One region of the Streptomyces sp. NPDC048506 genome, then DNA from elsewhere that is predicted to be linked to it. Evidence: riboswitches for the same ligand, from Rfam matches in the RefSeq annotation. Region 1 holds a riboswitch; each other region holds the start of a gene.
The links. A riboswitch is a leader RNA that binds a small molecule or an ion and turns the genes downstream of it on or off. The one in region 1 is predicted to bind cobalamin.
Positions count from the first base shown of each region.

Region 2: another riboswitch for cobalamin. It lies ahead of AB0C96_RS21510 (HoxN/HupN/NixA family nickel/cobalt transporter); the one in region 1 lies ahead of metE (5-methyltetrahydropteroyltriglutamate--homocysteine S-methyltransferase).
Region 3: another riboswitch for cobalamin. It lies ahead of AB0C96_RS13185 (cobalamin biosynthesis protein); the one in region 1 lies ahead of metE (5-methyltetrahydropteroyltriglutamate--homocysteine S-methyltransferase).
Region 4: another riboswitch for cobalamin. It lies ahead of AB0C96_RS14545 (acyl-CoA thioesterase); the one in region 1 lies ahead of metE (5-methyltetrahydropteroyltriglutamate--homocysteine S-methyltransferase).

Region 1 is NZ_JBEZIX010000014.1:71,057-78,004, forward strand. It holds gene AB0C96_RS13835 (DUF6777 domain-containing protein) at 38-1,381, shown strand; gene AB0C96_RS13840 (Ig-like domain-containing protein) at 1,614-2,792, shown strand; gene AB0C96_RS13845 (aldo/keto reductase) at 2,881-3,936, opposite strand; cobalamin riboswitch at 4,078-4,265, shown strand; gene metE (5-methyltetrahydropteroyltriglutamate--homocysteine S-methyltransferase) at 4,439-6,763, shown strand; gene AB0C96_RS13855 (phosphocholine-specific phospholipase C) at 6,843-6,948, opposite strand, start outside.
Region 2 is NZ_JBEZIX010000025.1:101,959-108,906, reverse strand. It holds partial or broken gene AB0C96_RS21540 (helix-turn-helix domain-containing protein) at 1-325, shown strand, start outside; gene AB0C96_RS21535 (helix-turn-helix domain-containing protein) at 348-923, opposite strand; gene AB0C96_RS21530 (cupin domain-containing protein) at 1,120-1,578, shown strand; gene AB0C96_RS21525 (nucleoside/nucleotide kinase family protein) at 1,642-2,298, shown strand; gene AB0C96_RS21520 (MarR family transcriptional regulator) at 2,355-3,065, shown strand; gene AB0C96_RS21515 (alpha/beta hydrolase) at 3,062-3,910, shown strand; cobalamin riboswitch at 4,075-4,299, shown strand; gene AB0C96_RS21510 (HoxN/HupN/NixA family nickel/cobalt transporter) at 4,327-5,505, shown strand; gene AB0C96_RS21505 (VOC family protein) at 5,518-6,018, opposite strand; gene AB0C96_RS21500 (DoxX family protein) at 6,191-6,742, opposite strand.
Region 3 is NZ_JBEZIX010000013.1:117,963-124,910, reverse strand. It holds gene AB0C96_RS13200 (extracellular solute-binding protein) at 1-49, opposite strand, end outside; gene AB0C96_RS13195 (caspase family protein) at 46-2,718, opposite strand; gene AB0C96_RS13190 (hypothetical protein) at 2,724-3,167, opposite strand; cobalamin riboswitch at 3,371-3,504, shown strand; gene AB0C96_RS13185 (cobalamin biosynthesis protein) at 3,688-4,689, shown strand; gene AB0C96_RS13180 (cobyric acid synthase) at 4,737-6,254, shown strand; gene AB0C96_RS13175 (putative cobaltochelatase) at 6,310-6,948, shown strand, end outside.
Region 4 is NZ_JBEZIX010000015.1:56,359-63,306, reverse strand. It holds gene AB0C96_RS14570 (DNA-binding domain-containing protein) at 1-626, shown strand, start outside; gene AB0C96_RS14565 (ferritin-like domain-containing protein) at 623-1,819, shown strand; gene AB0C96_RS14560 (helix-turn-helix domain-containing protein) at 1,872-2,594, opposite strand; gene AB0C96_RS14555 (PaaI family thioesterase) at 2,661-3,119, shown strand; partial or broken gene AB0C96_RS14550 (transposase) at 3,761-3,999, opposite strand; gene AB0C96_RS14545 (acyl-CoA thioesterase) at 4,156-4,536, opposite strand; cobalamin riboswitch at 4,755-4,936, opposite strand; partial or broken gene AB0C96_RS14540 (short-chain fatty acyl-CoA regulator family protein) at 5,017-5,226, opposite strand; gene AB0C96_RS14535 (MFS transporter) at 5,716-6,858, shown strand; gene AB0C96_RS14530 (sugar ABC transporter permease) at 6,855-6,948, shown strand, end outside.

The DNA of each region.
Region 1 (6,948 bases):
ATCGCCGGATGGCCCATACACGCCGGAAGAGGGACCCGTGACAGCTCCACCGCCGCCGGACAGCCACCCCACCGGGCCGCCCACCGGCCCGCTCGCCGGTCCTCCCTCCGGCGCCCCGTCCGGCGGCCCCTCACGCGAGCCGACGCAGGTGGACACCGGACCGCGGCGACGGACGAAGCCCACCCACCAGGGACCGCCCGGCCCGCCCAGCGGCCCCGGTGACGGGGGCGGCGGCGGAGGCGGAGGCGGAGGCGGCGAGGGGGGCGGCGGGCCCTGGTGGCGGTCGGTGCCCCGGATCGCGATCATCGCGGCCGCGGTGGTGGTGGCCGTGGTCCTCACCCTCGTCCTCACCCGGCCGGGCGGCTCGGGTTCGACCGAGTTGTTCGCCGAGCCGGCCGGGTCGACCGGCCAGAACCCGGTCACCGACTCCTCGGCGAACGACTCCACCGCGGCCCCGTCCGCCACGCCCAAGCGCCCCTCCCGCGGCAGCAACAGCACGTTCTCGGGCGCGACGGCCGGCCTGTACGGCGGCACCCAGAACAGCGCGAGCTGCGACGTCGAGAAGCAGATCCGCTTCCTTCAGCGCAACCCGGCGAAGAACGCGGCGTTCGCCGGCGTGCTGGGCATGAAGCCGGGCGAGGTGCCGGCCTATCTGCGGTCGCTGACGTCCGTACAGCTGGCGTACGACACCCGGATCACCAACCACGGCTACAAGGACGGCAAGGCCTACGCGTTCCAGTCGGTGCTTCAGGCCGGCAGCGCGGTGATGGTGGACTCGTGGGGAGTGCCGAGGGTGCGCTGCAAGTGCGGCAACCCCCTGACGAAGCCACAGATGCTCAAGCAGTGGCAGCAGCGCGGCCAGACGTGGCACGGATACCAGCCCTCCAACGCGGTCGTCGTGGAGCCCGCCAAGGCCCCGGTCAAGGAGTTCGTGCTGCGGAACCCCAAGACCGGTGCGTGGTTCAAGCGGCCCAAGGGCGACACCGGCCCGACCCACGACCAGCCGACGGCCCCACCGGCCGACACCCCCAGCGGCCCCCCGTCGTCCCAGCCCCCGCCCTACGGATCGACGCCACCGGGCGAGACCCCCACCGGGCCCTCCGGCACCTCGCCCTCCGGGCCGGGCACGTCCGAGACGGCCGGCACCACCGGCTCCGGGACCCCGCCGGAGACCACCGGGGGCACCAGCACCACCGGTGGGCCGACCGAGACCACCGGGGGCACCACTCCCGGCGGCGAGTCCAGCACCGGCGGCGGCACCTCGACGGGCGGCTCGACCGGCGGCGGGACCACGACGGGCGGCGAGTCCGCCGCCACCGGCGGAACCTCGACCGGCGGTGGCACGACGACCGGCGGCGGGACATCGGCCCCCGGCTACTGACGCGGGGACCGGAGGCCGGGAGACGGCGCGAGGAAACCGGCGGAAGGACCGGAACCTCGCGCTCCACCGGCGTCGATATCGAACTGTGTCCTGAATATCCGGTGCATCGGACAACCATCGCAGCGAACATCCCCTCTCCCTGTGCGGCGGGGGCATTGGCGACCTTTGACGGTTACGCCCTCACTGGGCCCGACCCCGCCACTGCCAGCCGTTCTGCTTTGGAGGGACTCCCGTGCACGCCGCACTCCGACGCCACCCCGCCCGGTTCATACCCGCCCTGATAGCGGCCGCCGGACTGATGACCGCGTGCGACGGCGGCACCGACGCGGCGAAGGAGGACGCGCCGGCGGCGAAGGTGACCGTCACCCCGTCCGCGGGCAGCAAGTCCGTCAAGCTCGGCTCGGAGATATCCGTACGGGCCTCCGGCGGCAAGCTCACCGCGGTCGAGGTCAAGGACGACAAGGGCGCCAAGGTCGCCGGGCGGCTGGCCGGCGGCGGCGCCTCATGGACCTCTGACGGCAAGGTCCGGCCGCAGACCACCTACACCGTGAAGACCACCGCGAAGTCGACGCAGGGCAAGGAGTCCTCCGCCACCTCGACGTTCACCACGGAGCAGGCCGACAAGGTCAACAAGCTCACCAACACCCCGGGCGGCGGCCAGACCGTCGGCACCGGCATGCCGATATCGATCCTCTTCGACCACCCGATAGCCAAGGACCGGCGCGCCGAGATCGAGAAGGCACTGAAGGTCACCTCCCAGCCGAAGGTCGAGGGCTCCTGGGGCTGGGTCAAGGACTGGTCCGGCAAGGACCGGATCGACTGGCGGCCCAAGGACTACTGGCCGGCCGGCACCAAGGTCTCGGTGAACGGCGCGCTGGGCGGTATCAACTCCGGGACGGCCGGCGGCTGGTTCGCCCGGGACTACACCTTCGGCTTCACCGTCGGCGCCGACCGCAAGGCCGTCATCGACGTCCCCTCGCACACCCTGACCATGTACGAGAACGGCAAGAACGTCGGCAGCATCACCGGCTCCGCGGGCTCCCCGCAGGACCCGACCCGCGGTGGGGTGCACACCGTGCGCAGCAAGAACGCGGCGGAGACGATGGACTCCGCCACCATCGGCCACGGCGACGAGTGGATGCTGGACTCGCAGTGGGTCACCCACCTCACCGCCTCCGGGACCTTCCTGCACTCCGCCCCGTGGAACAAGTCGCTCGGCGTGGTCAACAACAGCCACGGCTGCTTCGGCATGACCACCTCGGACGCCAAGAAGGTCTACGACTTCCTGACGATCGGCTCCACGGTCGAGGTGAAGGGCACCACCAACCCCAACAAGACCGACGTCGGCAACGGCCTGGAGGTCTGGCAGGAGACCTGGCAGCAGTGGCAGCAGCGCAGCGCCCTGAAGTAGGCCCCCGACCGGGGAGTTGAGCGCACGCCGCCGCCCGGCATCCGGGCGGCGGCGTTCGACGCTCCGGCTCCCGGCGGGCTGCGCCGGGTCAGCGGACCTCGTGCACCGTGCGGCGGTAGGTGGAGCGCTTGTCCTCGATGTCGGCCCAGCGGTCGCCGTAGACGTTCTCGGTGATGCCGGGCTGCCGCAGGAAGTCGTGCGGGAAGCCCAGCGGCACCGCGCTCGCCGCGTCCAGCCGTGCCAGCGCCGCCCCGTCCAGCTCGACGTCGAGGCCGGCGAGGTTGTCGGCGAGCTGGCTCTCCTTGGTGGCGCCGATGATCGGGATGACGTTGCCGGGCCGGCTGCGCAGCCACGCCAGCGCCACCTGCGCGGGGCTCCAGCCGCCCTGCTCGGCGATCTCCAGTACCGCGGTGAGGGTCTCGTCCTCGTTGTGGTCCCCTGTGTGGCTGCCGGTGACGTCCAGCCGGCCGGTCTCGCCGCGGCGGTACTTGCCGGTGAGCTTGCCGGCCGCCAGCGGCGCCCACGCCAGTACGGCCAGGTCGAAGGCGCGGGCCTGCGGCAGCAACTCCCGCTCCGGTGTCCGCTCCAGCAGGTTGTAGCGCAGCTGCGAGCCGGCGAACGCGCTCCAGCCGCGCAGCTCGGCGAGGGTGTTGGCCTGCGCGATCTCCCAGGCCGGCCAGTCGGAGACGCCCAGGTGGAGCACCTTGCCCGAGCGCACCAGGTCGTCGAGCGCCCGCATCAGCTCGTCGACCGGGGTGAAGTTGTCCCGGGCGTGCACCCACAGCACGTCGAGGTGGTCGGTGCGCAGCCGGTCCAGGCTCGCCTCCACCGACCGGACCAGGTTCTTGCGGTGGTTGCCCGCCGCGTTCACATCGCCCTTACGGGTCGCGCAGGTGTACTTGCTGGCCAGCACGAAGCTGTCCCGGCGGCCTTCGAGCAGCTCCCCGAGCAACTGCTCGGCGGCGCCGTCGGTGTAGTTGTTGGCGGTGTCGAGGAAGTTGCCGCCGGCGTCGGCGTAGGCGTCCAGGATCCGGCTGCTGGTGTGCTTGGCCGCGCCCCATCCCCACTCCTCGCCGAAGGTCATGGTCCCCAGGCTCAGCTCGCTGACCCGCAGGCCGGTCTTGCCGAACAGTGTGTAGCGCACGGTGTTCCCTTCGCTCGGTAGGTGATCACCACGCTAGGAGTTGAAGCGCTCTCCAACGCGAGGCGTGCCCGGCGCGGGTGACCGGATCACCGGGGAGGGCCTACAGGGGTCGGGAGGGCATCGCCTAGGCTGGCCCTTGCGTCTGGTTCGCCCTGCCCGCCAGGCAGGTGCGTCGTAAGAGGGAACCCGGTGGAAATCCGGGACTGCCCCGCAGCGGTGAGTGGGAACGACCGCCGTCACACGCACTGGGCCCGTCCGGGCCTGGGAAGCGACGGCCAGTAGGTATCCGCCCTTGGCGGACGTGCCCGCGAGTCCGAAGACCTGCCAGTGCCCCCGCACGACCGGTGTGCGGGGTGATCTCGGTGACCTTCGAGGGCGGGTCGGCGGACACACCAGGCGGCACGGGCGGCGGCAGCGCACCCGCGACCCGCCCGGTGGGCCACCCCTTCGCGCCCTCCCCCGTCCCGGGGTCCACAGAGGCACGCTCGCGAAGGAGAGTTCCGTGACCAGCACGTCCACAGCCGCGGCAGTACGGGCCACCGTGCACGGCTACCCCCGGCAGGGGCAGCACCGCGAACTGAAGAAGGCCATCGAGGGGTACTGGAAGGGCCGCGTCGACGCGGACGCCCTGAGGGCCACCGCCGCCGGGCTGCGCCGCACGGCCTGGCAGCAGCTCACCGCGGCCGGTATCGACGAGGTGCCGACCGGCGACTTCTCGTACTACGACCACGTCCTGGACACCAGCGTGATGGTCGGCGCGATCCCGGCCCGGCACCGTGCCGCGGTGGCCGCCGATCCCCTGGACGGCTACTTCGCCATGGCCCGCGGCACCCAGGACCTGGCGCCGCTGGAGATGACCAAGTGGTTCGACACCAACTACCACTATCTCGTACCGGAGTTGGGGCCGGAGGCGGTCTTCGTCGCGGACTCCGCCAAGCAGGTCGGCGAACTGACCGAGGCCCTCGCACTCGGCCTCGCCGCCCGCCCGGTCCTGGTCGGGCCGGTCAGCTACCTGCTGCTGGCCAAGCCCGCGCCCGGTGTCGCCGCCGGGTTCGAACCGCTGACGCTGCTCGACCGGCTGCTGCCCGTCTACGCCGAGGTGCTCGCCGACCTCCGGGCGGCCGGCGCCGAGTGGGTGCAGCTCGACGAGCCCGCTCTCGTCCAGGACCGCAACCCCGCCGAACTGGCCGCCGCCGCCCGCGCCTACCACCACCTGGGCACCCTCACCGACCGCCCGAAGCTGCTGGTCGCCTCGTACTTCGACCGGCTGGGCGAGGCGCTGCCGGTACTGGCCAAGGCGCCCGTCGACGGCCTGGCGCTGGACTTCACCGAATCCGCGGCGGCCAACCTGGACGATCTGGCGGCGGTCGGCGGGCTCCCCGGCAAGCGCCTGGTCGCCGGCGTGGTCAACGGCCGCAACGTCTGGCTCAACGACTTCGAGAAGTCCCTGACCACCTTGGGCACCCTGCTCGGCCTCGCCGACCGGGTCGACGTCGCGTCCTCCTGCTCGCTGCTGCACGTCCCGCTCGACGCCACCGCCGAGCGGGAGATCGACCCGCAGATCGCCCGCTGGCTGGCCTTCGCCCGTCAGAAGACCACGGAGATCGTCACCCTGGCCCGCGGCCTGCTCCGGGGCACCGACACCATCGCGGCCGAACTGGCCGCCAATCGCGCCGCGCTGGCCTCCCGGGCCGGCTCGGCACTCACCCACGACCCGGCGGTGCGCGCCCGCGCCGCGGCCGTCACCGAGGCCGACGGTCGCCGGACCCTGCCGTACGCCGAGCGGGCCGCCGCCCAACGCGCCCGGCTGGGACTGCCGTTGCTGCCGACCACCACCATCGGCTCGTTCCCGCAGACCGCCGAGCTGCGCACCGCCCGCGCCGAGCTGCGGGCCGGCCGGATCGACACCGCCGGGTACGAGGAGCGGATCGCGGCCGAGATCCGCGAGGTGCTCACCTTCCAGGAGAAGGCCGGCCTGGACGTGCTGGTGCACGGCGAGCCGGAACGCAACGACATGGTCCAGTACTTCGCCGAACAGCTCACCGGCTACCTGGCCACCCAGCACGGCTGGGTCCAGTCGTACGGCACCCGTTACGTCCGGCCGCCGGTCCTCGCCGGGGACGTCGCCCGCCCCGGGCCGATGACGGTGCGTTGGACGGCCTACGCCCAGTCGCTCACCGACCGGCCGGTCAAGGGCATGCTGACCGGTCCGGTCACCATGCTGGCCTGGTCCTTCGTCCGCGACGACCAGCCGCTCGGCGACACCGCCCGCCAGGTGGCGCTGGCCCTGCGCGACGAGGTCGACGACCTCGAAGCGGCGGGCAGTTCGGTCATCCAGGTGGACGAGCCGGCGCTGCGCGAGACGCTGCCGCTGCGCGCCGCCGACCGCGCGGGGTACCTCGCCTGGGCCACCGAGGCCTTCCGCCTCACCACCGGCGGCGTCCGCCCGGACACCCAGATCCACACCCACATGTGCTACGCGGAGTTCGGCGACATCGTCCGGGCCATCGACGACCTGGACGCCGATGTGATCAGCCTGGAGGCGGCCCGCTCCCATATGCAGGTCGCCGACGAGCTGGCCGCGGCCGACTACCCCCGCGAGGTGGGGCCCGGCGTCTACGACATCCACTCCCCGCGGGTACCGAGCGCCGCGGAGGCAACGGGCCTGTTGCGCAAGGGACTTGAGGCGATCCCCGCCGAGCGCCTGTGGGTCAACCCGGACTGCGGGCTGAAGACCCGTGGCTGGCCCGAGGTCCGCGCGGCGCTGGAGAACCTGGTCGCGGCGGCGCGGGAGGTCCGCGCCGGCCTGCCGGACGCGGCCTCCTGACGCCACGGGGCGCCCGCCGGATCGGCGGGCGCCCCGTTCCCCGCGGTGCGGGGGAGCGCGCGAACCTCGTCGCCGGCGGTCAGCCGGTGATGAGTGCCGGGTCGCTCACGCCCGCCTGGCCGTTCTCGACGTGGCCGGCGAACCGGCGCAGGAAGGTCTTGTCGGTGTCGGAGGTGACCGACAGG
Region 2 (6,948 bases), on a different contig from region 1:
AGTCGTCTTCTGCCTGGACGAGTTCGGGCCGCTCAACCTCCAGCCCCACCCCGGCCGGCAATGGGCCGAGCGCGGCGGCAGGCACAAGGACCCAGGCCGCGAGCCCAGGCCCCGACGCCGGGCGCTCTACACCCCGACCAACAGCTCCTGGCTCAACCGCATCGAAGCCCAGTTCGCCGCCCTGCGCTACTTCGCCCTCAACGGCACCGACCACGCCAGCCACAACGAGCAGGGCAGCATGATCCGCCGCTACATCATCTGGCGGAACAAGCACGCCGCCGACGAACGGCTACGCGAGGTCGTCGTCAGGGCGACCGTTGCCTGACGCGGCACTAGGCCATACACCTCTAGGGGCGCAGCCCCGCACACGCATTGCGGACGTAGCGCCGCCAGTCACCGGCGTCGTGCCGGATGACCGCCGCCAGCCCGCACACGATCATCACCACATCACCGACCTCGACGTCCTCCCGCACCGTGCCCTCCTCCTTGGCACGGGCGAGGAGTTGACCCGCGACCGTCTCGGCCTGTGCCCGCCCCTCCCCGGTCGGCTCGGAGGAACCGAACGCCGCCTCGATCGACGCGGACAGCCCGCGTTCGGCGTCGAGCACCTCCCCGATGTGCTCGACGTAGGCGGCCAGCCCCTCGGCGGCTCCGGTGCGCGGCAGACAGTGACTGCGCCCGAACTCCACGAGCTCCGCCTGCCGTTGCTCCCCCACGGCGGCGATCAGGGCCGCCCGGCTGGGGAAGTGCCGGTAGACCGTACCGATGCCCACCCCCGCGGCCCGGGCGACCTCGGGCATCTGCGCCTCGTCGCCGCGCGCACGGAACACCTCCCGCGCGGCGTCCAGGACACGGGTCCGGTTGCGCTCGGCGTCGGCGCGCGGCCTGCGCTGGGGGGCGGGAGGGGTCGAAGAGGGTGCCACAGCGCCGATGCTACTGCTACGCTCCACAAGCGGAATCGGATTCCGATTCCGCTTGTGGATTCCGCTTGAAATTCCTTTCAGCTCCACCGGCAAGCCCTGCACCAGACCACCAAGCACTCCCGCAACACCGACAAGTCCCGCACCACCCGAGAGGTCCCGCACCATCCGAGAAGCCCGGAGAGGATCAGCGATCACCATGCCCAAGGAGCGTTTCCTCGTACTACAGCCCGGCGAACGGCGGCCGGGGCGCGTCCCCCTGGCGCCCGGCCAGGACGTCAAGGCGCGCACCACCGACACCGAAGGCCGGCTCGCCATCCTGGAGAACCGACTCGACATCGATGTCCCGCTACACGTCCACCACCACGCCGATGAATTCGTCTATGTCCTCGAAGGCGAGATGGAGGTCGACTTCGACGGCACCACCCACCGCCTGACCGCCGGCATGTGCGCCCTGCTGCCGCACGGCGTCCCGCACGCCATGCGCAACGCCTCCCAGCCGCCCGCCCGCTGCCTACAGGTCTCGTCACCCGGCGGCTGGGACGCTTTCATGGAGGACGTGTTCGAGGCCGGCCCGGTCGCGATGAAGGACGGCCACCCCGATCTCGACCACCTCAACGGGATCGGCGCGAAGTACGGCATGGAGTACTACGTCTGACCCCGGGGCCGGCACACCACCGGCCGGCCGGCTCGACCCGCGATCGGGCACGATGGACGCACCATGGATCCCCGGCACCTCCTCTCCCGCGCCCATCGGCTGGCCGCCACCGCGACCCCGACCCGGCGCCGGCTGCTCGGCATCACCGGGCCGCCCGGCGCCGGAAAGTCCACCCTCGCCGCCCACCTGGTGGCCGAGCTGGCCGGCCGGGCGACGCTCGTCCCGATGGACGGTTTCCACCTCGCAGAGGCCGAGTTGCGCCGCCTCGGCCGGGCGGACCGCAAGGGCGCGCCCGACACCTTCGATCCCGCCGGCTACGCGGCGCTACTGGCGCGCCTGCGCTCGCCGGAGCCGGACACCGCCGTCTACGCCCCGACCTTCGACCGCCGCATCGAGGAGCCGGTCGCCGGCAGCATCCCGGTGGCACCGCATGTCCCGCTCGTCGTCACCGAAGGCAACTACCTCCTCCTCGACTCGGCTCCCTGGTCACGGATCCGCGGACTGCTCGACGAGGTCTGGTACGTGGACCTGGACGCTCCCGAGCGGGTCCGCCGGCTGGTCGACCGGCATGTGCGCTTCGGACGCCCGCGTGCCGAGGCCGAGCGATTCGTCCTCACCTCGGACGAGGCCAACGCCCGCGTCGTGGCGGCCACCCGCGACCGCGCCGACCTGGTCATCACCTTCTCCCCCGAAGCGGCTCCACGTCCGACGGAAGGGTGACCACTCAGAGCGACCACCCCCTTCCCAAATGACATCAGTGATGCCATCATGACATCATGAGTGTCAACGCGGAGGATGCCGGACGGAACGGAGGGAGGGGCGCCGGAGACCCGACGCCCACCCCCACCGAAGAACACACACCCACCGAAGAACCCAGGCCGCCCGAAGAACCGAGGCCCGCCGAAGAACCCACACCTGCCGCGGAGTTGCTGTACGGCGTCATCCGCCGCCTGTGGCCACTGCACCGCACGGTCGTCCGCGCAGTGGAGCGCGAGCTCCAGGCCACCGGCATGACCGCCGGCGAACACGCCCTGCTGGATGCACTGCGTACCGAAGGCCCGCGAACGGTCCCGCAGTTGGCGCGCTCGATGGACCTCGACAGACAGCCGGTGCAGCGTTGGGTGAACCACGCCGCGGAGCTGGACCTGGTCGTCACGGCCCCGAATCCCGCCCACCGCCGCTCGCCCCTGATCGAGCTCACCGCCCAAGGCGCGGAGGCGATACGCGGCATCCAGGAGTTCGAGGTGACGGAGCTGCGGCAGCGCCTGGCAGATCTGTCCACCGAGGACGTCCGCACCGCACTGCACGTACTCGACCGACTCGGCGAGGAGTTCCGGCACCTGGCGAACGGTGCGCGCATGTCGCCAAGCGAAACCGGCACTGACCACACTCCCGACAATCGCGATAGAAAAGACAGAAACCCCACTGACACCACCGGCGCTGCTGACCCCGCTCGCGCCCCCGGCAAAGGACGGTCCGGAGAATGACCCCGCCCATCACGGCCTGGTCCGAGATCGACAACGGCATCGTGCCGATCGACGACGGCGAGCTCTTCTACGAGACGGCGGGCTCGGGCCCCGCCGTGGTCCTGCTGCACGGCGGCATGCTCGACCAGCACATGTGGGACGAGCAGTTCTCCTGGTTGGTGAACTCCGGCCTCCGCGCGATCCGCTACGACTCCCGGGGCCACGGCCTGTCCTCCACGGTGGCCGGCGACTACGCCAACCACGACGACCTGTGCACCCTGCTGGACGCGCTGGACGTCCCCCACGCCGTCCTCATCGGGCTCTCCCACGGTGCACGGGTCGCACTCGACACCGCGATAGCCCACCCCGACCGGGTAACCGCCCTCGCGCTGGCCTCCCCCGGGATCAGCGGCCGTCCCTTCACCGACCCCTTCGTCCTGGAGCACATCGGGGAGCAGGTGGCGGCGATCGGCGCCCCGGACGGCGCGGAGCGCTACGTCGAGCACTTCCTACGGATGTGGGTGGACGGCCCGCACCGCGAACCGTCCGCCGTCCACCCCGGGTTCCGCGAGCGGATGCGCGCCTCGGCCGCGGCCAACGTCGAGGTGCATGCCGATGGCGTGGGCGCCGGGATGCCCCTGGAAGTCGGCGCGGCGGACCGCCTGGGCGAGATCGGGGTACCGACGGTGGTGTTCGACGGCGACCTCGACAGCTCGGACATCTCGGCCAACGCCCATGCAATAGCGCTCACGGTCCCCGGGGCCCGAAGAGTCCGCATACCGGGCGCCGCCCACATGGTCAACCTGGAGAACACCACGCTCTTCGACCACGAACTCCACGCATTCCTCTCCTCCTTGCACTGCTGACGCCTCCTCGCACTGCTGACGTCTCCTTGCCCTACTGACGCCGTTGACCGCCCTCCTTGGCCCGCCGGTGCCCGTGGCCACCGTCCACGACCTGGCTCTCTTCCGACCGGCCCGGCCGTGCACCACGGACGAACGGCGCCCGCCCGTCCCCTCCCGGTGAGCAGTTAGAGTGACCGGGCCGTGGTGTTCGGGAAGACCGGTGACGGACCTAGTGGTCCCAGTCCGGAGCGGCCCTCGCCACTGTGATCGGGGAGTTTCCAGCCCTTTCCGTATGCGCACGGCGCGCGTACGGCGCCACTGACCGCAGCCTGCGGCCGGGAAGGCGGGGGTGGGCGCGAGCGTCAGCGAACCCGTAAGCCAGGAGACCGGCCACGGCATCTCACGAACTGATCCACGAGGTGCTGGAGCGTGACCGGATGGCCCTGTCCACCGATACCCCGAACCCGACCACCCCTGTCGCCGTCGCGTTCCGCTGGCGCCGGCAGGACACCGTCCGTACCGCGGGCCTGATGGCCGTCATAGCCGGGCTGCACGTCGTCGCCTTCGGCGTGCTGTTCCTGCTCGTGGTCCCCCACCACTACTCCGTCGGCAGCCAGGTCTTCGGCGTCGGGCTCGGCATCACCGCCTACACCCTCGGCATGCGCCACGCCTTCGACGCCGACCACATCGCCGCGATCGACAACACCACCCGCAAGCTGATGGCCGACGGCAAGCGGCCGATCTCGGTGGGCTTCTGGTTCGCGCTGGGGCATTCGAGCGTGGTGGTTGTCCTCGCCGCGCTGATCGCCGGCGGTACCCGACTGGCCGGGACGCTGATGAACAACAGCACCCGCACCCACCAGCTGCTCGGCGTCATCGGCACCACCGTATCCGGCTCGTTCCTCTATCTGATCGCCGCGCTCAACCTGGTGGCGCTCATCGGCATCCTGCGGGTCTTCCGGGCAATGCGCGCGGGCCGATACGACGAGGCCGAGCTGGAAACGCACCTGGACTCACGCGGCTTCATGAACCGCTTCCTGGGCCGCTTCACCAAGTCCATCACCCGCCCCGGCCAGATGTTCCCGCTCGGCTTCCTCTTCGGACTCGGCTTCGACACCGCCAGCGAGGTGACGCTGATGGTGATGGCCGGCAGCGGCGCCGCGGCCGGCCTGCCCTGGTACGCGGTGCTGTGCCTGCCGCTGCTGTTCGCCGCCGGAATGAGCCTGTTCGACACCCTCGACGGCACGTTCATGAACTTCGCCTACCAGTGGGCGTTCTCCAACCCGGTGCGCAAGGTCTACTACAACCTCACCATCACCGGCCTGTCGATCGCCGTCGCCTTCTTCATCGGCACGATCGAGCTGGTGACCGTCCTCCACGACAAGCTCGCCCTCAACGACCCGCTGACCGGCTGGATCTCCGGCCTCAACCTCGACAACGTCGGCTTCATCATCGTCGGCCTGTTCGTGGTGGTCTGGGCCGCGGCACTGGCGTACTGGCGGGTGGCCGGAGTCGAGCAGCGCTGGGCGGTACGGGCCGAGCGGGCGAAGCCGGCTGCACATGGTGAGCCGGTACCGCAGGAGCACCCGGCAGCTGGGGCGACGCCGGACGCCTGAGGCCGACCGACCTCAGGTGGCCGAGCCGGCCGCGGCGCCCGTCACCAGGTCCGGGCCCCAGCGCTGCAACGCCACCGCCAGATCGAGCGGTCGCAGCCGGTCCGCCTCGTCGGGCCCCGGCCAGTCCTCCCGCGGGACCCGCCACATCACCTCGAACTCATTGCCGTCCGGGTCCCTGGCGTACAGGGACTTGGACACCAGGTGATCGCTGGAGCCGACGAGAGCCCCGCGCTCGGCGAGCTGCGCCTCGGCCGCGGCGAGCTCGCCGAGCGTGCCGACCTCCCAGGCCAGGTGGTAGAGCCCGACCCGCCCGGCCTCGGGCCCAGGCGCGTGCGACCCCACCGCGAACAGCCCCAGATCGTGATCGTTGAGCGAACCAGGCGCGCTGAGGAACGCGGCCCGCCCCGGTATCTCGACGTCCACCGTGAGCCCCAGAGCCTCGGTGTAGAACGCAACGGACCGCGCCAATTCGCGGACGTACAGCACCGCATGGTTGAGCCGTCGTACGGCCATGAATCCACTCCCTTATCGACTACCGCGACACCATCCGTGGCGCCACGCTCCTGACCTGCCTGCCGCTCCCGGCCCTGTCGCTCCCCCTCGCACTCCCCAGCACTCCTGCTCCCCAGCACTCCTGCTCCCCGGCGCTCTTGCTCTCCAGCTCTCCTGCTCCCTGCCCGGGGTCTCACGTCCGGACCAGCAACACCCCGCCGGCCATCACCGCGGCAAGCAGCAACGCGGCCACGCCGTACGCCAGCCGGTGCGCACGCAGACCGGGCAGGATGCGGTCGACGGCGTAACGCCCGGGGCCGGTCAGCGCCAGGGCCGCCGCACCGGCGGCGAGCAGCAGTTCGTACTCCACGCCCTTGGGTGCGAAGAATCCGCCGCCCCACTTCACGGCGAGCGCATTGATCATCGTGCCGACGACCGCCGCAGCGGCGAGCGGCGTCAGCAGCCCGACCACGAGCCCGAGCCCGCCGAGCGCCTCGCTCACACCGGCGACGACGGCCATGGCGCGGCCCGACGGGTACCCGCTCATCGTGAAGAACTGCCCGGTCCCGTCCAGCCCCGGCCCGCCGAACCAGCCGAACAGCTTCTGGGCGCCATGGGCCGCCATGGTCAGCCCGAGCACGAGCCGCAGCAGGAGCAGCCCGGTGTCATATCCGTGCAGAGCAGGCACAGGGCGCACCGAACCGCCGCCGCGCACGGACTCAAGGGTGCCGAGAGAGGACGTCATCAAGGACCTTTCCTGCCATCACTGACCAGCCGCCGCACCAGAACCGGCACACCGCCCGCCCCCGCCGAACCATTTACTTGAAGATTTACTTGAAACTTCAAGTCCGCGTTCCGACCATACACGCCACCTCCACCCCGAACAACAGCCCACCGACACCCCCGAACCCGACCCTCCCCCGCACACCAGTGACCCCCGGCCTGAACGAG
Region 3 (6,948 bases), on a different contig from region 1:
GCAACAGGCACAGCAGGGCGGCCGGCCAGCCCGCACGGGAGCGTCTCATCGGTCCCCCCGGCCTGCCGTGCCGATCGAGGCGACCAGCCCGGCCAGCAGGTCGGGCGCCTGTGGACCACCGGGTACGCACTGCCCCCGGGACGCGCCGGCCAGCCCCTGAAGGGCGAAGGTGTCGCAGCCGGTCCGGCCCATCACCAGCGTCAGCACCGGCACCGCGGGCTTCTCCTTCAGCAGCGCGGTGAGGGTCTGCTCGACGCCCGCCGCGCGCCCCGGCCCGCCGTCGTCCTCGTCGAGGATCAGCACGATCGCCTGATTGCTGCCGGCCGACTTCTTCATCTCCCGTACCGCGACGGTCAACGCCTCCTCCATGGCGGCGCCGTGGTCGACGAGCTCGCCCGGGCCTCCCCTGCCGATCCTCTCCAGCTCGGTCTTGCCCCGGGCAGGGTCGGCGGTGCCGAGCGGGACGACCCGGCGCACCGACCCCCGGTCGCCGGGGTGCGCACGGTCCGGGAAGGTCCACAGGCCGTAGGTGTGGCGGTCGCCGACCATCTCCAGGACTCGGCCCGCCGCGGCGAGCGCCACCGGCAGCTTGCCGCCGTCGGCCATCGACGTGGAGGCGTCCATCAGGATCAGCAGCCGGCTGGACTTCTGGGCCTTGTCGTAGCCGTCCAGCACCCGGGCGACCTGGCCGGGGCCGACCGCGAACCGGTTGACCGGGGCGTCCAGGTCGGCGCCCGCGCGGCTGCTCCGCAGCGGCGAGCCCGCCGGGAGCACGGGCTGCCCGCCGCCGTCCGCGCCGGCCCCGCCGGTCACCGGACGGTAGCCCTGCCCGACGAGGGTCCGCTGGCCGCCGGCCGGGTCCCGCAGCCAGCCGGCGAACCGGTCGACCGCGGCCCGCCTGGGGGTGGCGTCCGTGGTGCCGCGCCAGTCGACCCGGATCAGCGGGTGGTCGAGCGCCGGCACGTTCCTGGGGTAGTACGCCGCGTACCGGTCGCCGGGGGCGAGCGGGGCGTCCTGGGCGGGGCAACTGCCGATCGCGTGGCCGAGGTTGAAGTCGGCGAGGGACTTCTCGGAGACCAGCGGCGCCGCGTGGGCGCCCTGGCCGGTGCCGGGGCCGCCCCGGCGGTCCGGGCCGGCGGCCGGGCGCAGCGAGCAGAGCAGCTCGGTGCTGCCCGCGTACTGGCTGCCCGGTGCGGACAGCCGCTGCTCGGCGCCCTCGGCGAGGGCCGGGTCGGGGTCGCCCGACGGGCCGATGGCGGAGCCGTCGCCCGCGAGGTAGAGGCCGATGGTGTGCAGCAGTCCGGTGCCGGACAGCACCGGACTCGGGCGGAGGAGTCTCAGGTCGCCGTGGGCGCTGTCGGTGCCGGCGAGCAGGTCCCGCCAGGAGGCGCCGACCGGTTCGACGTCGTCCAGCCGCTTGGTGGCCGGGATGCCGACGACCAGTGGGCTGTAGGCGACCGGGCCGGTGTTGTGCAGGGCCGCCGGGGAGCCGGCCGGGGGCATCCCGCGGCGGGCCTCCTCGTAGTCGGCGGTGGATTCGGGGATCCACAGGTCGGGCTGCGGCCCCGGCCGGTAGAGAGGGTCGGGGCCCTTGGTGTCGGACGCGCCCCGGCCGGTGCCCTTGGCCTCGCCCTGCCAGCGGTCGGCGGCGGCGAAGCCCTGGTCGACCTGGTCCTTGGCGGCGGAGTAGACGGTGATCTGGGCGCGCCGGCAGCCGCGCGGCAGGTCGCCCTCGCCGGGCAGCGGGCGGGTGTTGAGCTCGGACATCTCGTAGTCGAACGCAGCCTGGCGCAGGGCGGGTTCGGCCTCCGGGGCGGTCAGCAGCCGCAGCTCCAGGGCGGGCGGGCAGTCCGGCAGCGGGCGCAGCACCTGGAGGGCGACCAGCCCGGCGGCGGCCAGCACCAGCACCGTGCACAGGGCCAGCAGCAGCCGCAGCCGGGGCCGGAGGTGCTGGTTGAACCAGCGGCGTAAGCGGACCCGCGGCGGGGTCGGCAGCCGCACTTCGGGGGTGGCGAAGGTCAGGACGACGTCGTCGACGGTGTTCTGCTTCGCCGACCGCGGCTCCCACACGTCACCCATCGGGGTCCGCTCGTCGGCGAGCCGCACCCGCAGCTCCCGCACCAGGTCCTCGAAGGTGACGAACCGGCGGCCGGGGATGCCGTGTTCCAGGACCTCCACCACGGCCCGGGTGAAGAGCGTGCCGCCGGCCGGTTCGTCGCCGCTGAAGATCCGGCGGTTGGGCTGGGCGGCCATCAGCAGCGACATCGGCTTGCGGCGGGAGTGGAAGGCACCGTCGGCGTTGCCGGAGTAGCAGCACTCCAGGACGATCACGATGCGCTCGGCCCGGGCGTTGTCGAGGCAGGAGAGGACCATGTCCTGCCAGGAGACGGTGGTGTGGCTCTGCCGGGGCACCGACGCGCCGACCATCAGCTGGAGATCGCCGCCGTCGCTGCCGACCCAGCCGTGGCCCGAGAAGTGCACCAGCAGCAGCCCGCGCGCCTCGTCGGCGGCGGCGGTGAGCGCCTGCACCAGCTCCCACGGCTCCTCGGGGCGGCAGAGCGTGACCTCGTCGGCGGTGAACAGATCGGTGCCGGTGAGCGCGCGGCGGAGCTCCGCGGCGTTGTCCTCCACCGCGGGCAGGTCGGTGAGGGTGGTGTAGTCGTGGACGCAGATCAGCAGCGCGCGGTTGAGCTTTCCCCGTGCGTCGTATTCGGACATCCGGCTCAGTCCTCGACGGTGCTGCCGCCCCCGTGCGCCGGGCTGCCGGGATCGCGGCGTGTGGTGTCGCCGACCGTGTGCACCTCCCCGCCGGTGCCGACGTCGACGGCGGGCGCCTCGCCCGCGGCGCGCTCCTCCTTGCGGCGCCGCAGCCACTCCCGCAGGGCGATGCTCAGCCCCTTGGTGACCTCGGTGGCGACCGCGCCCACGATCACCAGGATCAGGTCGTCCACGCCCACGGCCATGTCACCCAGATCGGGTCCGTCGGGCGGGCCGGTCTCCGGGGCGGGGTGCGGCCGCTGCTCCCAGGAGTGTTCCTGGCGGGTCAGCCAGGGTTCGCGCTCCAACCACGCCCGGAGGTCGTCGAGATCCTGCTGCGGATTGTTCGTCCCCGTGACCCTGATGCTGATCTCGTGACGACCCTCATGTCGATCGGCGCTCTCCGGCATCCCCCGGCCCCCCTTCCGGCGGCCCCGTCGCCACCGTGCACCAGATAGTGACGTGGGATCAGGGGCAGGGGCAACCGTCTGTGACGCCACAGCCACCCTGTGGCGTCCGCCACAGCGCCCGCCGTGGTGCAGCGCCGCAGGTCAGGGGTGAGTTGACGGGCATTCGCGGGGCGTGGTGGACTGCCGGGGCCAATCGGCGACAGAAGAGGAAGTCCGGTGAGAATCCGGCGCGGTCCCGCCACTGTCACCGGGGAGCGTCCCTCCGACGAGGGCCACGGTCCGTACCCGTACGGACTGGAAGGCCGGAGGCCACGCCGATCCGGGAGCCAGGAGACTCTCGTCGCCGTTCCGTCGAACCAGGGCGCGGACCCTGAGTGAGGACGTACGCCCATGCCCGGCTGCCCTTCGAGAGCCCCGATGCCCGCTGCCGCAGGGCCCGTTCGAGGCGCCGTGCCAGGCGTCCCAGGCGTCGCGGCCCAGGCGGGACCGTGCGGACACGCCCTGCCGGCGGCCTGACCCGATGCGCGGCGAACACGCGGGATATGCGTGCGGCGCGGCCCTCGGCTTCCTCGGCGACCTGATCGCGGCGGATCCCCGGCGCGGCCATCCGGTGGCCGCGTTCGGCCGGGCCGCGGGCGCCGTCGAGCGACGGCTGTGGCGCGACCACCGCGGCTACGGGGCGGCGCACACCGTGCTGTGCGCGGGCGGCGCGGCCGCCGGTGCCGCCCTGTTGCAGCGCGCCGTGGGGCGCCGCCGCGGCGCCCGGGTCACGCTGACCGCGGCGACGGTGTGGGCGGTGCTGGGCGGCACCTCGCTCGGCCGGGAGGCGCGGGCCGTCGGCGGTGCGCTCACGGCGGGCGATCTGGACGTGGCGCGGGAGCGGTTGCCGCATCTGTGCGGGCGCGATCCGCAGGCGCTGGACGGGCCGCAGATGGCCCGCGCGGTGGTGGAGTCGGTCGCCGAGAACACCTCGGACGCGGTGGTGGGCGCCCTGGTGTGGGGCGCGCTCGGCGGAGTGCCCGGGCTGGTGGCGTTCCGGGCGGTGAACACCCTGGACGCGATGGTGGGTCACCGGTCGCCGCGCTACCGCCGCTTCGGCTGGGCCGCGGCCCGGCTCGACGACCTGGCCGGCTGGCCCGGCTCCCGGCTGACCGCCGCACTGACCGTGCTCGCCGGCCCGGACCGGCGCGGTGCGCTGCGGGCCTGGCGGGCGGACGGCGGTGCCCACCCGAGCCCCAACGCGGGCCCGGTCGAGGCGTCCTTCGCGGGCGCCCTGGGCGTACGGCTGGGCGGCACGCTGGCGTACGGCGGGCGCGTCGAGCACCGCCCGGTGCTCAACGGCGCGGCGCGGCCGGCCACCGCGGACGACATCGAGCGGGCGGTGCGGCTCTCCCGACGGGTGAGCGCGCTGGCGCTGGCGGCGACGGTGGCGGGGCGGCTGGCGGTGGCCGCGGCACGGCGCGGGAACCGCAGTGCGAGCGGGTACCGGAGCGGCAGCGCGAGCGGGAAGGGACCCCGGTGAACAGGAAGTTGAAGGCCTCGTCCGGTGCGGGCGTCGGCGGTGGCCTGATGGTGGCCGGCACGACGTCCGACGCCGGCAAGAGCGTGGTGACGGCGGGGATCTGCCGCTGGCTGGTCCGGCAGGGCGTCCGGGTGGCGCCGTTCAAGGCGCAGAACATGTCGCTCAATTCGTTCGTGACGCGCCAGGGCGAGGAGATCGGGCGGGCCCAGGCGATGCAGGCCGCCGCGGCCCGCGTGGAGCCGACCGCGCTGATGAACCCGGTCCTGCTCAAGCCGGGCGGCGACCGCAGCAGCCAGGTGGTGCTGCTGGGCAAGCCGGTGGGCGAGCTCAGTGCCCGCGGCTACCACGCGGGGCGCCAGGAGCAGTTGCTGGACACCGTGACCGGGTGCCTGGCCGAGCTGCGGCGGACGCACGACGCGGTGATCTGCGAGGGCGCCGGCAGCCCCGCCGAGATCAATCTGCGGCGCACCGACATCGTGAACATGGGCATCGCCCGGGCCGCCCGGATACCGGTGGTGGTGGTCGGCGACATCGACCGCGGCGGGGTGTTCGCGTCGTTCTTCGGGACCACCGCGCTGCTGTCGAAGGAGGACCAGGCGCTGGTCGCCGGGTACCTCGTCAACAAGTTCCGGGGCGATGTGACGCTGCTGGAGCCGGGGTTGGACATGCTGCGGGGCCTGACCGGTCGGCCCACGCTGGGCGTGCTGCCCTTCGCCCACGGGCTCGGCATCGACGAGGAGGACGGGATGGGGGTGTCTCTGCGCGGCGCGGTCCGCGAGAGCGTGGTGGCGCCCCCGCACGGCGCGGACGTGCTGCGGGTGGCGGTCTGCGCGGTGCCGCTGATGTCGAACTTCACCGATGTGGACGCGCTGGCCGCCGAACCGGGCGTGGTGGTGCGGTTCGTGGACCGGCCCGAGGAGCTGGCCGACGCCGACCTGGTGGTGCTGCCGGGCACCCGGGGCACCGTCCGGGCGCTCGGGTGGCTGCGCGAGCGCGGACTGGCCGCGGCGATCGCCCGCCGGGCCGCCGAGGGCCGCCCGGTGCTGGGCATCTGCGGCGGCTTCCAGATGCTGGGCGAGCGCATCGAGGACGACGTCGAGTCGAAGGCGGGCACGGTCGAGGGGCTCGGCCTGTTGCCGGTACGGGTCCGGTTCGCGGCCGAGAAGACGCTCGCCCGGCCCGTCGGCAGGGCGCTGGGCGAGCGGGTGGAGGGCTACGAGATCCACCACGGTGTCGCCGAAGTGACCGGCGGGGCCGAGGCGTTCATGTCCGATGACCGGGGCGACGGCCTCGACGGCTGCCGGGTGGGCGCCGTGTGGGGCACGCACTGGCACGGCTCCCTGGAGAGCGACGCCTTCCGCCGGGCCTTCCTGCGGCGGGTCGCGGCCGACGCGGGCCGGGCGTTCGTCCCGGCCCCCGACACCAGCTTCGGCACGCTGCGCGAGGAGCAGTTGGACCGGCTGGGCGACCTGATCGAGGAACACGCGGACACCGACGCCCTGCTGCGGCTGATCGAGGACGGGGTGCCGGAGGGACTGGCGTTCGTGCCTCCGGGGGCGCCATGAGGGGTACGCAACGGACGGACCGGGGAGCCGACGGCGACGTGGAGGACGACACAGCATGACAACCGCGCACAACACGACCCCGCAGTACCCCTTCACCGCGGTGGTCGGCATGGACGATCTGCGGCTGGCGCTGCTGCTGAACGCGGTGAGCCCCGCGGTCGGCGGGGTGCTGGTGCGCGGTGAGAAGGGCACCGCCAAGTCCACCGCGGTACGGGCGCTGTCGGCGCTGATGCCGACCGTGGACGTGATCGGCGGCTGCCGCTTCGCCTGCGCCCCCGCCGCGCCCGACCCGGGCTGCCCCGACGGGCCGCACGGGGCGGGTGCCGTCGAGTCCCGGCCGACGCGGATGGTCGAACTGCCGGTCGGTGCCTCCGAGGACCGGCTGGTCGGCGCGCTGGACATCGAGCGGGCCCTGGCGGAGGGCGTGAAGGCCTTCGAGCCCGGCCTGCTCGCGGACGCGCACCGCGGCATCCTGTACGTGGACGAGGTCAACCTCCTCCACGACCACCTGGTGGACCTGCTGTTGGACGCCGCCGCCATGGGCGCCTCGTACGTGGAGCGCGAGGGCGTCTCGGTGCGGCACGCCGCCCGCTTCCTCCTCGTCGGCACCATGAACCCCGAGGAGGGCGAGCTGCGGCCGCAGCTGCTGGACCGGTTCGGGCTGACGGTCGAGGTCGCGGCCTCCCGGGAGCCG
Region 4 (6,948 bases), on a different contig from region 1:
GCGAGGACCCCGGCCACACGATCACCGCGTCCAGTCGGCTGTCGGCCCGCGAGCGGCTGCTCGTCCACCAACAGGGCTACCGGCTGCGGTTGCTGGAGTGCATGCGCACCCTGCACCCGGGGGCGGTGCACCTGCTCGGGCAGGAGATCTTCGACGGTTTCGCGCAGGGCCACCTGGACGCGCACCCCTCCCGCTCCCCCACCCTGGCCGGGCTCAGCACCGGTTTCGCCGGCCACCTGGCCCGTACGCGGCCGGACTCCGGGCCCGGCGCGGAGCGCGAGGCGTGGATCGACCTGCTGATCGACCTGATCCGCTTCGAGCGGGCCTGCACCGAGGTCCTGGACGCGCCCGGCACCGAGGACGGCACGACCCCGTCGCCGCCCCTGCGGCTGCTGCGGGTCTGCGCGCCCGTCCACGCGTACCTGGCCGCGGTGCACCGGGGCGAGGAACCGGATCCGCCCGCACAGCGAACCGTCCATCTCGCCGTGACCCGACGGCACTTCACGGTCGTCACCCGGGAGCTGAGCCCGGGGGCGTACGCGCGACTGCACGTCTCTTCTTCGCATCCCCCAACTTCCCCACCGGCATCGGCATCGGCATCGGCATCGGAGGATGATTCACCGTGACCACGAAGGAATCGGTTGCGGTCGGGGACACGAGTTTCCGGCTCTACGACCCGAAGGTCATCCCCACCTACCCGGGCGTGATGCTCAAACGCGAGCCCGAGCTGCCCATGCGGCTGCGGAAGCTCTCCACCGACCAGGTCAGGAACACGTTCATGCAGATCGAGCTGCCGGCCACCCCTCCGGGGGCCGCTCTCGGCGAGATCGAGCCGTACCACTCCCTCGGCGAGTTCTACGCGCGCATCGAACGGGGCATCCACAACCTCAGCTCGACCATCGACTGGGCCAGGGCGAAGAAGGACCTGTGGAAGTTCCAGTACCACCGGGCCTACTGGAACCAGAACGGCGGCTCCGACCAGCCGCGGCTCATCGTGGACGAGGCGTCCGCGATCCAGGCGATGCAGATCATCGTCGAGCAGGGCGAGGGAGCTCCCGAGGACAAGGGCCTGCTCCCCGACCCGATCGTGCGCACGGACGACCACCCGCCGCAGGACATCGGCAAGTGGCAGGCGTCCCACTACACCAAGTTCTCCGACATCGCGAAGGGCCTCGACGGCATCGGTGTCGTCTGTGACGACACCGGCAAGCAGAAGTACACGATCGACGACGCCGAAGTCATCTGGCCGGTGCTCGACGACCCGGACCTGAAGACCGTCAAGGCGGACCAGAACGTCAAGGACCTGATGGAGTTCTCCAACGCCGTCTACTGCTACGTCCTGGCGCTTCTGGACGCCATCTACCAGACGCCCATGCAGGTGCACGACCCCGCACAGGACAAGGACCTGTTCACGCAGAGCGACCGGTACGCCTACGAACGCAGCTTCATAGCTGTGATGCAGGGGTTGCTGTACCCGGTCTGCGAGCTCCTGGTGCGGACACCGCTCGTCAAGGGGCAGCCGTCCGTCAACGCCGGACCGCCCTTCCAGTACTACGCGTTCAAGACCAAGCAGCCGAAGGCCGAACTCGCCGCACTCTGCGAGAAGCTGCTCCCGAGCTATGCCGCACTGGGCGGTGACGACGGAGTCCAGCGGCAGATCTCGCTGCTGCCGGACTCCAGCTTCCCTGACGGCCCTGATCACGCGGACGGCGCCCGCCGGCCATACGGAGGGCGCCGTCGCGTCGGTGGGCAGCGCCCCGTACCCGTCCTTGAGGGCACGGTCGACCGCATCAACACCCACTTGGCCCCCAGGCAATGAACTGACCGGTCCGCAAAGGGGATTCAGCCGCAAACGCGGCCGCCGGGTTCGCTCACCCGCCGTCCTCCACCGCGGTGTTCAGCTGCTGTCCGGCGATGGGAGCACGACCGCGGTGTGGGACCGTGGCAGGCGTGGCGCGGAGCAGGTAGCCGGAGAACCAGGTGGGGAAGGCCCGTCGCAGCGTGCTCGGTCCGGTCAAGGTGACGGCTCCTGAGCGCAGGAGCGGGGCCCATGGTGTCTCACCGAGCCAGTAGCGGGTCAGTGCCTCCAGGTCGGCGTCTACTCGCAAGGCCACCTCGAAGCCGCCGTCGTCAGTGCACAGGTCGACCTGCGGCCGGGCGATGTGCAGGAAGTACGGCCCGCCCTCGGTTCCGCGGAAGCGCAGTTCGACGATGGTCCGCCGCTCCGGCAGGTGCTCGGTCACGGTACGGCGGCGGATGTCCCACACCAGGACATCGGGGTCGAGGTGTTCGGGCCGCAGGCCGCGCCGGTCCCAGTGCATGGCCCAGCCGCCCAGTTCCCGCACCACCGGCGCCAGATTCTCGCCCGCCTCGGTGAGCCGGTAGCCGCCGTCCTCCCGTGACACGATCCCGGCCTTCTCCAGGGTCTTCAGGCGCGTCGAGAGCATGGTCCGTGAGATGCGCGGCAGACCCCGGCGGATGTCGTTGAAATGCCGCTCGCCCAGCAGCAGCTCCCGTACGACCAGCAGCGTCCACCGCTCACCCAGGACTTCCAGCGCGCGGGCGACCGCGCAGAACTGCCCGTATCCACTCATGCAGCCCACGGTAGCGGTCCAGAATCCGTACTTGTCTTGGCGTGGAAGCGATCTAGCGTTACTGCCATGAGCAGCGAAAACACCGAAACCACCGCTCCTTCCGGCCTGGACTTCCTGCGTTCGATCATCGAGGGCCGTACGCCGCAGGCACCCATCTCGCACACGCTCGGCTTCACGCTCGTCGACGCCGAGCCCGGCCGGGCGGTCTTCGAGGGCGGAACCGGCGAGCACCTGTACAACCCGATGGGCACCGTGCACGGCGGCTACCTGACCACCCTGCTGGACTCGGCGCTCGGCTCCGCGGTCTTCAGCCGCCTGCCCGCCGGTACGGGCTACACGACCGCACAGCTCAACGTGCATCTCATCCGGCCGGTGACCGCGCGGACCGGAAAGCTCCGGGCGACCGGCACCGCCGTCCACGTCGGGCGCACGCTCGGCACCGCCGAGGCTCAGGTGGTCGGCGTCGACGACGGGAAGGTGTACGCACACGCCACCACCACGTGCGCGATCTTCCCCGTCCAGTGAGAGCGGCTCCACGAGTGATGGCCCTGAGACGGCCCGATCCGTCGCCGCCCAGCGCCACATGCCCCGGTCCGCTGTGATCGCCGCCCGGCTGCTCGACCACCGGCCAGCCGGCCAAGGCACTGTCAAAGACGTGCACCACGTGAGCGTGGCCACGATGGGAGAATCTGGGGAGAATCGGCTGTGTAAGACGGCATGAACCTGAAAGACCGTGAAAGGTGGATATCCGCCGGCCAGGCAGGTTCTGATCCGCATCGGCGCAGGTCAGCCTTGACGTGGGCGATCGGTCGGATCGTGGCTCAGTCGGGTTGGGCTGCTTTCACCGGCTCCCCGCTGTTCCCCGCTCGATCTGGTGCGCTTGTGGTGCGGGGGTGAGGGGGTGAGCGGAACAGGGCCGAGGGCTGCCGCGTTCGCAGGGTGGGTTGTCAGTGGCCCTGGCTAGCATCTTGGATGCGCGGTCGACTTCCGGGGTGTCCAGCTCTGTAGAGCAGCTTCATCCCCGATTCTGTCTGGGGGCGGCCCGGGGCCGACCCGGGACCTAACCGACGGTCGGGCTTCGTCGATGGCCAAGAGCGAGACCTGTCAGCGCCGGCCGCGCACCAATCAGTGCTGTACGTCGACCGCTGGTGTACGACTTCCAAGCGTGCACCTGCCCGGACAGACGCGACCAGGTGAGGCGCGTTCACCGCCCGCCACCGCCGCTGGGCGGACTCCACCAGCTTGAAGACCATGGCCAGGGCGGCGGTGCGGGAGCCGGCCCCGCGGGTGACGTTGGTCCGCGACCGCACGGTGGAGATGGGGAATCAATGGGGTTCGTGGTGCGCAAATGGATCCAGTGCTCGGCGGGGAAGCCGAGGAAGGCCAACAGCTACTCCTCGTCGTCGTTCGACGGACTGGTGGCAAGGCACGCACATCCTGAGGCGCCACTGCAGGTCGAGTACCAGCTCACCGCTTTGGCCCGGACCCTGCTGGCACTCTGGTGGCACGGGTGGTTCTGTTCACGAGCTTCTCGCGAACAGAACCACCCGTGCGCACGTCGCTAGGCGAGTTGGCCTCCACGCGCGTTCGTCCCGCCGTCGTCAAGAGCGGGAACCGGGCGGGGCGTGCCTTCGGCGTCGATCGCGACGAAGGTGAGTCGGCCGGTGGCCACTTCGGCGACGGGGCCGGCGGCGTTCCAGCGCTCGGCCGTCACACGGACCACCACCGTCATCGATGTCCGGCCGGCGCGTTCGAGTTCGGCGTGCACGCTGAGCAGATCGCCGGCGCGCACGGGGGCGAGAAAGGTCATCCGGTCGACAGAGACGGTCACGGCCGGGCCATCGGCGTGGCGCCCGGCGGCGGCAGCGGCTGCGTCATCGATGAGCTTCATCACGACGCCACCGTGGATGGTGCCGTAGAGGTTGGTGTCGTGCTCGCTCATGATGTGCGCGAGTGTGACCCGGGAATCAGCCGGTGTTTTCTTGGCAGCGGAATGCAGGGTGACGGTTCGGTCGGCCACGTCAACTCTCCTTCGCGAGTCGCGGCAAGCAGGCCCGGGGCGCGAAGGAAGCGGTGACGGAGGGGCACACCGTGTGCCCGGATCCGCCGGCCTCCGTCGAGCCGCCGAGATCACCGCACGCCCCGTGGCGTACGGGCAGCGGCAGGTATTCGGACTCGCGGGCACGCCTCCCGCACGTACGAGTCGTACGTACCAGGCATCTACTGGCCGTCGCTTCCCGGGCCCGAATGCGGGCCCAGTGCGTATGACGGCGGTCGTTCCCGCTCACCGCTGCGGGGCAGTCCCGGACTCTCACCGGGTTCCCTCTTACGACACGCCCGCCTGGCTGACGGGGCGAACCAGCTGCCACGCCAGGGTAACCGCAACGGGAGCCGGCCCTACTTCCTGTGCTCCGCGGCGCCGTCACGCCGGGCGGTCCGCCACCGGATACGGCACGAACGTGCCGCTGTTCTGGTCGATCTTCAGAGGGCGACCGAGGGCCGGTGCAGCGCGCTGGGAGCCGTCGAAGCGTTCGCAGACGTGGCAGCCCATGCCGATGGGTGTGGCGGCGGAGGGACCGTCGAGGTCGAGGCCGTCGGAGCAGACGACGCGTGAGGCGTGGCGGATCTCGCAGCGGTGGGAGGTGCGTATGAAGTGCTCGACGGCGTCGGAGTCGCCGCCGAAGCCACCGCGAGCGTCCACCCTGGCAGCGCAGGACCGGACATCACGGCATGCCCTGTCGCGGACAACACGACGCAGACCGCGGCGAACACCGCGGCCCGGATATATCGCAGCGCAGCGGTGACAGGCATGGCACCGACATCATGACAAGGCGCCCCACCGGTTTCGGACAGGGGGTGGCCGAATGCCGACCATGGCCTGCGTAAAGCGTCACCTTCAGCCGCCGGCGGTGCTGACAAGAACGACCAGCCTGCGGTCGGCCGGCGACCGGGAACTGGCGACCCGGCCCATACGACTGACTGGGGCGGGCCCCATGGAGGGGTCGCGGGCCGGCGTCTCGGGAGGGCTGCTGCGGTGCGAGTGAAGCGAGGGGCGGAGACAGAAGCGGAGGCCGGCGGACCCGACGGCGACATAACAGGGTCGCGAGGGCCGGGCCCGGCTGTGACCGTCCTGCTGACGAGCGCGATGGCCTTCTCGATGATGCAGCTCTTCCTGATCGGGGCGCTCGGGCCGCGACTGATCGGCGAGCTGGGCATCTCGCGGACGGTGCTGGGGCTGACGACCACGGCCGGGTTCGGTGCGGCGGCTCTGCTGTCGCCGGTGGCGGGGCGGTTGGTTGACCGGGTCGGGCCGCGGCGCTGTCTGGTGGTGCTGTTGCTGCTCGCCGGGGTCTCGTTGACGTTGATCGGGGCCGCTCCGGGGGCGGGGATGCTGCTGGCCGCGGTGGCGCTCGGTGGTCTGCCGCAGGCCCTGGCCAATCCGGCGACCAACAAGGTGATCCTGGCCGTCGTTCCGGCCGAGCGGCGGGGTGGGGTCACCGGGCTCAAGCAGTCCGGAGTGCAGTTCGGCGCCTTCGTGGCGGGGCTGCCGCTGTCACTGCTGGCCGTGGGCGTGGGCTGGCGCGGTGCGGTGTGGACGGCGGCGGGCACGGCGGCATTGGCCGCGGGGTGGGCCGCTCTCGCACTGCCGCCCGACGCGCCGGCGACGGCTCCCGGCCAGCGCCCACCGTCCTCCTCGCGAGGTGTGACGAAACGGCTGGCGGTCTTCTCCTTGTTGCTCGGCTGCGGTATCGCCTCGGTCAATACGTACCTGGCGTTGTTCGGTTCGCAGCGGCTGGGCCTCTCCCCCACCACGGCCGCCGCACTCGTAGCCGTTCTCGGCGTCGCCGGCATAGGCGGGCGCGTGGGGTGGTCGCGTGCGGCGGGGCGGCCGGGGCGGGCCGAGGCGATGCCCGCGCTGCTGGCGGCCGGGGCGGTGGGCGCGGCGCTGCTCCTCGCCGCCGCGGTCCTGGCGCATCCGCTGGTGTGGGTGGCCGCGATCACCCTCGGATCGTTCGCGGTGTCGGCAAATGCGGTGTCCATGGTGCTGGTGATGCAACGGGCGGCTCCGGGGCGTGCCGGGCAGGATTCGGCGCTGGTCTCGGCGGGCTTCTTCGCCGGGTTCGCGGTGGGCCCGCCGTTGTTCGGTGCGTTGGTGTCGGCCTCCGGCTACGTACCGGGATGGCTCCTGGTGGCCGCCGAGTTCGTGGCGGCGGCGATGGTCGCCGTACCGCTGATGTCGCGCCGCCGCGGGGAGCCGGGATGAGCGTAATGAACACGCCGTCAGGAGAGGCGAGTTGGGCCGACCGGGCGCTGGCGTCCCTGTTGGCGCGGGTCTCGGTGACGGCGGACGAGG